One region of the Zavarzinia sp. genome, then DNA from elsewhere that is predicted to be linked to it. Evidence: riboswitches for the same ligand, from Rfam matches in the RefSeq annotation. Region 1 holds a riboswitch; the other holds the start of a gene.

Region 1 (3,703 bases):
GGGCCGCGCCCGGTCCGGCCCCTCGGTCCGGCCGATGTGGATTTCATAGCCGTCGACGGCAAGGCCGCTGGCGACATGGTTGCCGGTGACGCGGGTCAGGCGCTTGTCCTCGGTCATCACCGTCTCGACATCGAGAAGACCAAGGCCCGCCTCTTCCCCCGGCGGGCCTTCGATGCCCAGGGGGTCGGCGATGCGCCGGCCCAGCATCTGGTAACCGCCGCAGATACCGAGCACATGGCCGCCACGCCGGACATGGCCGGCGAGGTCGATGTCCCAGCCCTGCCGCCGCAGGAAGGCGAGGTCGCCCCGGGTCGACTTGCTGCCGGGCAGGATCACCAGCGCGCAATCGCCCGGGATCGCCTGCCCGGGCCGGACCATGGTGAGGTCGACGCCGGGGCTGAGGCGCAAGGGGTCGAGATCGTCGAAATTGGCGATGCGCGAGAAGGCGAGGCAGGCGATGCGTAAAGTTCCGCCAGCACCCGCCCGCTCGAGGTCGAGGGCGTCTTCCGCCGGCAGGCGGGCGGCGGCGGGGAAATGCGGCAGCACGCCAAAACCGCGCCAGCCCGTGCGCGCCTCGATCTGGCGGTAACCCTCCTCGAACAGGGCGGGATCGCCGCGAAACTTGTTGATCAGGAAGCCCTGGATCATCGCCGCATCGGCGGCGTCGAGCACGGCTCTGGTGCCGACCAGCTGGGCGATGACGCCGCCCCGGTCGATATCGCCGGCCAGGATCACGGGTACGCCGGCCGCCCGGGCGAAGCCCATGTTGGCGATGTCGTTCGCGCGCAGGTTCACCTCCGCCGGGCTGCCCGCCCCCTCGACGATGACGAGATCGGCGATGGTGCCCAGGTGGTTGAAACTCTCCAGCACGCTGGCCATCAGGCCCGCCTTCAGGGCGGCGTAATCGGCGGCGCGGGTGGTCGTCCGCCGCTTGCCCTGCACGATCACCTGGGCGCCCGTCTCGCTTTCGGGTTTCAGCAGGACGGGGTTCATGTGGACGATGGGCTCGAGCCCGGCGGCCAGCGCCTGCAATGCCTGCGCCCTGCCGATCTCGCCGCCGTCGGCGGTGACGGCTGCGTTGTTCGACATGTTCTGCGGCTTGAACGGGGCAACGACGATGCCGCGCCGCCGCGCCGCCCGGCACAGGCCGGCGACCAGCAGCGACTTGCCGACATTGGAGCCGGTGCCCTGGATCATCAGGGCGCGCATCAGTATTCCACCCCGGCCTGGGCCTTGATGCCGGAGCGGAAGGGGTGCTTGACCAGGGTCATCTCGGTGACGAGATCGGCGATTTCGATCAGCTCGGGCTTCGCGTTCCGCCCGGTCAGCACGACATGGGTCATGGGCGGTTTCTCGTCGCGCAGGAAGGCCAGCACCTCGGCGAGGTCGAGATAATCGTAACGCAGCGCGATATTGATCTCGTCGAGCAGCACCATGCGGATGGTGGGATCGCGGATCAGGTCCTTCGCCTTGTCCCAGCCGGCGCGGGCGGCGGCGATGTCGCGGGCCTTGTCCTGGGTTTCCCAGGTGAAGCCCTCGCCCATGGTGTGAAAGCGGCAGAGTTGGGGGAAATGCGCCTCGATCAGGCGGCGCTCACCGGTGTCGCGCGCGCCCTTGATGAACTGGACGACGGCGCAGTTCATGCCGTGGGCGATGGCGCGGAAGATCATGCCGAATCCGGCCGAACTCTTGCCCTTGCCGGTGCCGGTATGGACGATGATCAGGCCCTTCTCGCCTTGCCGCTGCGCCGTCATGCGGTCGCGCGCGGCCTTGACCCGGGCCATTTTCGCTGTGTGCGCCGCCGCGTCCGCGCCGGTCGTCGCCGTCATGTTCACTCCCCCGAAGGCCTTGACAATTCGCTGGAGGCGGCCTCTCTTGGGGCCGCGCTGGTTCCTGTTTATGACAGGCGAAGAGGGAATGCGACAGGGAAACCCCCCAAGGGGTCCCCAAGCGCAGCCGCCCCCGCGACCGTGACCGGAGAGGTCGTCCAAGCCACTGGCCGAAAGGCCGGGAAGGTGGACGCCCGCTGGAAGAAATTCCTGAATCCGCAAGCCGGGAGACCTGCCAGCGCGTGTTTCTGATCGGGCGAACGGGGTGTTCGCGACCGGCAGGCGGACGCATGCGCGCGTCCCCCTTCGGCCCCACCCCTTTGCCTCTTGCGCGAAGGACCGGGGATGGCCGTAACGCTACATGTCTGTATCACCTGCCGTGTCCATCGCGCGGTGGGCGAAGGTGAAAGCTGCGCCGGCGCGCGATTGCACGATGCCGCTCGGCACAGCGCGCCCGAGGGTGTCGTGGTCGCGCCCGTGACTTGCCTGTCCGCCTGTTCGCGCGGCTGCGCCGTCGCCTTGGCCGGACCGGGGCGCTGGACCTATGTCTATGGCGGCATCGCCCCCGAAACCGATCTTGGTCCCCTGCTCGAAGGCGCCGCGCTCTATGCCGGCAGCGCCGACGGCATCGTGCCCTGGCGCGACCGTCCCGAGCTCTTTCGCCGGAACGTGATCGCCCGCATGCCCCCGCGGGAGTTCTGAGCCATGGCCGATCTCGCGAAAACCCCCGTCACCATCGTCACCGGCTTTCTCGGCGCCGGCAAGACCACGCTCATCCGCCATCTGATGGCCCATGCCGGGGGACGGCGGCTGGCCGTCCTCGTCAATGAATTCGGCACCCTGGGGGTCGACGGCGAATTGCTGAAGGCCTGCGCCGACGAGAATTGCCCGGCGGAAAACATCGTCGAACTGGCCAATGGCTGCATCTGCTGCACCGTCGCCGACGATTTCCTGCCGACGATCGAGAAATTGCTGGCCCTGCCCCGGCGACCCGATCACATCCTGATCGAGACATCGGGCCTTGCCCTGCCCAAGCCCCTACTGAAGGCTTTCGACTGGCCGGACATCCGCAGCCGCGTCACCATCGACGGCGTGATCGCCCTCGCCGACGCGGAAGCCGTGGCCCTGGGACGCTTCGCGCCCGACATCGCGGCGAGCGTCGACAGCGAGCATGAAACCCCGTTGTCGGAAGTGTTCGAGGATCAGATCGCCTGCGCCGATCTCGTCCTCCTCTCCAAGCCCGATCTCGCCGGGGAGGCCGGCGTCGCCGCCGCCCGCGCCCTGATCGCGGCCGAGGCGCCCCGCACGCTTCCGGTGCTCACCCTCGCCGATGGCGTGATCGATCCCCGCGTGGTGCTGGGCCTCGACGCTGCCGCGGAAGACGACATCGCCGCCCGCCCGTCCCACCACGATGGCGACGACGATCACGAGCATGACGATTTCGCCTCGACCGTGATCGACCTTGGCGAGGTTACGGACCCGGAGGCCCTGGCCGAGGCCATCGCGGGGCTTGCCCGCGACCGGCGCATCCTGCGGGTGAAGGGCCATGTCGCCGTCGCCGGCAAGCCGATGCGCCTTCTCGTCCAGGCCGTGGGCGCGCGGGTGCGGATGCAGTTCGACCGGCCGTGGCACGGCCCCCGTCTCTCCCGCCTCGTCGTCATCGCCGAGCGGGGCGATCTCGACGAAGCGGCGATCCGCCGCCGCCTCGGCGTCTGATCCCGCCATGCATGTCGTCTTCCGCGAAAGCCATGGCCTCGACGAGGCCGCCCGGCCGGCCGATCTCGGCCAGGACCCGGCGGATCTCGTCGTTCTGTCCTTCTCGGACAGCGACCTTGGCGGTTTCGCGGCGGGCTGGCACCGGGGGCAGGGGCGAT
Region 2 (3,703 bases), on a different contig from region 1:
CCATGCCGATGGTGACGCCCGCCTTTTCCGCCGCCGGGCGCGCGGCGGGGTCGTAGCGGCCGGCCGTGATCCGCGGCCCCCAGACCTCGGCGACCGAAGGTTCGGCCCGCAACGCCGGCACGGCGGCATAGGTCATGGTCATCGGGCAGATCGTGCCCGAATCCGCCTGCCCGGCCAGATAAAGGATGGCGGCATGGCCGACATGGCCGGCGGGCGAGCCGTCCCAGGCGATCGAGGCGAAGCCGTTGTCGAGACCGAAGGCCATCAACTGGTGATAGGCGGGATGGAAACGCACCTCGTCGATCCGCTGGCCGTAGCGATCGAAAGTCTCGAGTTCAGGGGTCTTGCGGTTGGCCTCGTAACCCCAGTCGATCACCTCGGCCGTGCCGGCGCGAGCGCCGAGGGCCGCCAGCCGGGACTCGTGCGCCCCGCCGCCGGCCTTGCGCAGGGCCTCGACCAGCGCGCTGTCGCCGGTGAACAGGTTCAGCCCCTCGAAGGGCGGGGGCTGGTTGAAGACCTCGTGGGTCTCGAGCCGGGTCAGCGGCTTGATGCTGGACATGGTGTCTCTCCCTCGATCGGTGGCCTGTTCCCTTCCGGGCTTTTTCTTGTTACGATATTTGTCTGATATGGACACGAACAGCAACATATTTCTCGCCAGCGACCGCCCGCCGATCAGCGCGCGGACCCTGATCCTCGACCTGCTGGACACAGGCTCGCCGCCGGATTTCTCGACCCGGGAGCTGGTCCTCGCGGGCGCCGCCTTCGGGCTGGAGGCAACCGGCATCCGCACCGCCCTGACCCGGCTGCGCCAGGAAGGGCGCGTGCGCGCGCTGGACCGGGGGCGCCACGCGATCGGCGCGAAGGCGGAGCCGTTGCAGCACCGGATCATGGGCTGGCGCGAGGTTCAGCGCCGACAACAGCCGTGGCGCGACGGCTGGCTGCTCGCCATCGCCGGCCCGCGGGAGCGGGCTCATCGCACCGCCTGGCGCCACACGGTGCAGGCCCTGAACCTCGAAGGTTTCGCCGAGGCGGAGACGAATATCTGGGCCCGGCCGGACAATCTGGACGGCGGCGCCCCGGCCATGCGCCAACGGCTGCTCGCCCTCGACGGCGCGCCGAGCCTGCTGGTGGTCGAGACCGGTCCCCTGGATGATGCGCGGCAGCGACGTTTCGAGACGCTGTGGCCGGTGACCGACCTGCGATCCGCTTACGCCGGACTGTCCCGGCGCCTGGCGGCCAGCGCCGCCCGCCTGCCGGACCTGCCCCTGATCGAAGCGGCTGCGGAAACCCTGCTGACCGGGCGGGAGGCCATTCGCGCCATCATCCGCGATCCTCTGTTGCCGGCGGCGCTATGCCCGCCGGATGCCCTGTCGGCCCTGATCAGGGCCATGGACGATTACGACCGGCGCGGCAAGGCGATCTGGCGACGCTATCTCGGCTTTTAGGGAAACCCGCCAGCACCGCCGGCTTGGCCGGGGCCGGAACGCAATCGAGGTGGTGCAGCACGGTGAAGGGCAGGATCACCTTGCCATAATCGGCCAGCTTGTAATCCCCGCGCAGCAGGCCTGCGACGGCCCAGATGAAGGCAGAAAGTGTCTGCCGACTCATGCCCTGTCTTGCTCCTGCGCGCGGGACGTCGCCACCCGGCCTGATCGGCGGTGGCGGCCGCCATCCTTCTTCAATATTCGCCGCCGGACACTATCGGGTGAAAACGGGCCGGGACCATTTCGGCCCCGCGTCCCGATTTCGCCATTGACGTAAATCCCGCGGCTGCTAACAATCCCCCTTGCTTTGGTGGTTCCATGGTCCTTCGGGACCGGGATTAAAAGGGAACGACGGAAGGTGCCTTTGGGCATCGGGCCGTGGCTGTCCCCGCAACTGTGAGCGGTGAGTCCGCACCCCATGTCACTGACCGTGCGCCTTCGGGCCGGTCGGGAAGACGGTGCAGGACAGAGATCCGCGAGCCAGGAGACCTGCCACCAGGGGCATCACTTTACCGCCGGTCGGGTGAACCGGAGGTAGCGGGCCAATCCGTAGCAGTGATGCGTCCATAGGCGCCGTCTCGGGTGGGGGAGTCCTCTCCTCGCCGCCGATTTCGGCATCTTTCGCACGGACCGTGGCAACCGGCCCGCGATGGCGCTCGTCTTTCGCCTGCCCGCACCTGCGGGCGGGGCAGGATGCGTGCGCCCGAAATCCGCCCGCGCCTGCCCGGAATGCTGGGGATCACCATGTCACGGCCTGTATCCTTCCTTGTCACCGCCTCCACCCTCGCCCTTGTCCTTGGCGGCAACGTCCATGCCGAAGAGGCCGAACCGCTGCCCGCCGTCTCGGTCAGCGCCAATCTGGGCGAGGCCACTCCCCTGACCGCGGTCGGCAGCGCGGTCACCATCATCACGGCCGATGAACTCGAGGCGAAACAGATCCGCGTCGTCTCGGACGCCCTTCGCCTCGTGCCCGGGGTCGCGGTCAATCGCACCGGCGCCATCGGCAACCAGACCCAGGTGCGCATCCGTGGTTCGGAAGGCAATCAGACCCTGGTGATGATCGACGGGGTTGTCGTCAATAATCCCGCGTCATCCTCGGAATTCGATTTCGGCCACCTGCTGACGGAAGGCATCGAGCGGATCGAAGTGCTGCGCGGGCCGCAGAGCGCGCTCTATGGCTCGGATGCCGTCGGCGGCGTGATCAACATCGTGACGAAGAAGGGCCAGGGCGCATCCCGCGTGACCGCCAGCGTCGAAGGCGGCAGCCAGGGCACGATGCTGGGCACGGTCTCGGCCGGGGCCTCGGGCGAGGGTTTCAGCATCCATGCCGGCACCACCGGCTCGCTGACCTCCGGCACCTCTTCCGCCGCGTCATGGCGTGGCAATGGCGAGGATGATTCCTATCGCGGCGTGACCTCCCATGTGAACGCCAGTTTCGATCCCTCGAAGCTGCTGGGCTTCGACCTCGCCTTCCGCGACACTCATTTCAAGGGCGAATACGACGATTTCGGCCTGCGCCCGGGCGATACCACCAGCCCGCTGCAATATGCCTATGACGCCAACTCCGGCTCGCGCGGGGACGAGACCTTCGGCCGCGCGCAGGCCCGTCTGTCGCTGCTGGACGGCAGCTGGCGCCACAAGCTGGGTCTCAGCCATTTCCGCGCCGATACCGATTACCTGAAGAACGGCGCCGTCACCTCCTCCTCGAAGGGGGAGACGACGACCTATGACTACCAGACGGATTACACGCTGGACACGCCCGCCCTGGCCGCGTCCCATCTGTTCACCTTCGCCTATCAGCACAAGCGCGACGAAATCGATTCATACGTCGAGGCGGAGGTCGATCAGGATTCCTTCGTCGGCCAGTATCAGCTCAGCCTGTTCGAGGACCTGAGCCTGACCGGCGCCATCCGCCGCGATGCTCACGATCTGTTCGATGACGCCAATACCTATCGCCTGACCGCCGCCTATTTCCTCGACGCCACCGACACGAAGTTCCGCGCCTCCTATGGCACCGGCGTGAAGAACCCGACCATCAACGAGCTCTACGGTTACGGCAGCACCTACAAGGGCAACCCCGACCTGAAGCCCGAACGCGGCAAGGGCTGGGACGCCGGCATCGACCAGAGCTTCCTGTCCGACCGGCTGAGCCTCGGCCTCACCTATTTCGACCAGCGGATTTCGGACGAGATCGGCACGACCTATGTCTTCGACGCCGG

The links. A riboswitch is a leader RNA that binds a small molecule or an ion and turns the genes downstream of it on or off. The one in region 1 is predicted to bind cobalamin.
Region 2: linked by a shared signal. The riboswitch ahead of WAZ62_RS07015 (TonB-dependent receptor plug domain-containing protein) and the one ahead of WAZ62_RS17570 (DUF1636 family protein) in region 1 are both predicted to bind cobalamin.

The regions. Positions count from the first base shown of each region.
Region 1 covers NZ_JBAQRT010000315.1:1,639-5,341, forward strand. The annotation lists gene WAZ62_RS17560 (cobyric acid synthase) at 1-1,209, opposite strand, end outside; gene cobO (cob(I)yrinic acid a,c-diamide adenosyltransferase) at 1,209-1,829, opposite strand; cobalamin riboswitch at 1,871-2,083, shown strand; gene WAZ62_RS17570 (DUF1636 family protein) at 2,175-2,531, shown strand; gene cobW (cobalamin biosynthesis protein CobW) at 2,535-3,545, shown strand; partial or broken gene WAZ62_RS17580 (cobaltochelatase subunit CobN) at 3,553-3,703, shown strand, end outside.
Region 2 covers NZ_JBAQRT010000130.1:2,331-6,033, forward strand. The annotation lists gene WAZ62_RS07000 (acyl-CoA dehydrogenase family protein) at 1-559, opposite strand, end outside; gene WAZ62_RS07005 (hypothetical protein) at 627-1,445, shown strand; gene WAZ62_RS07010 (type I restriction-modification system subunit M N-terminal domain-containing protein) at 1,381-1,608, opposite strand; cobalamin riboswitch at 1,779-1,995, shown strand; gene WAZ62_RS07015 (TonB-dependent receptor plug domain-containing protein) at 2,229-3,703, shown strand, end outside.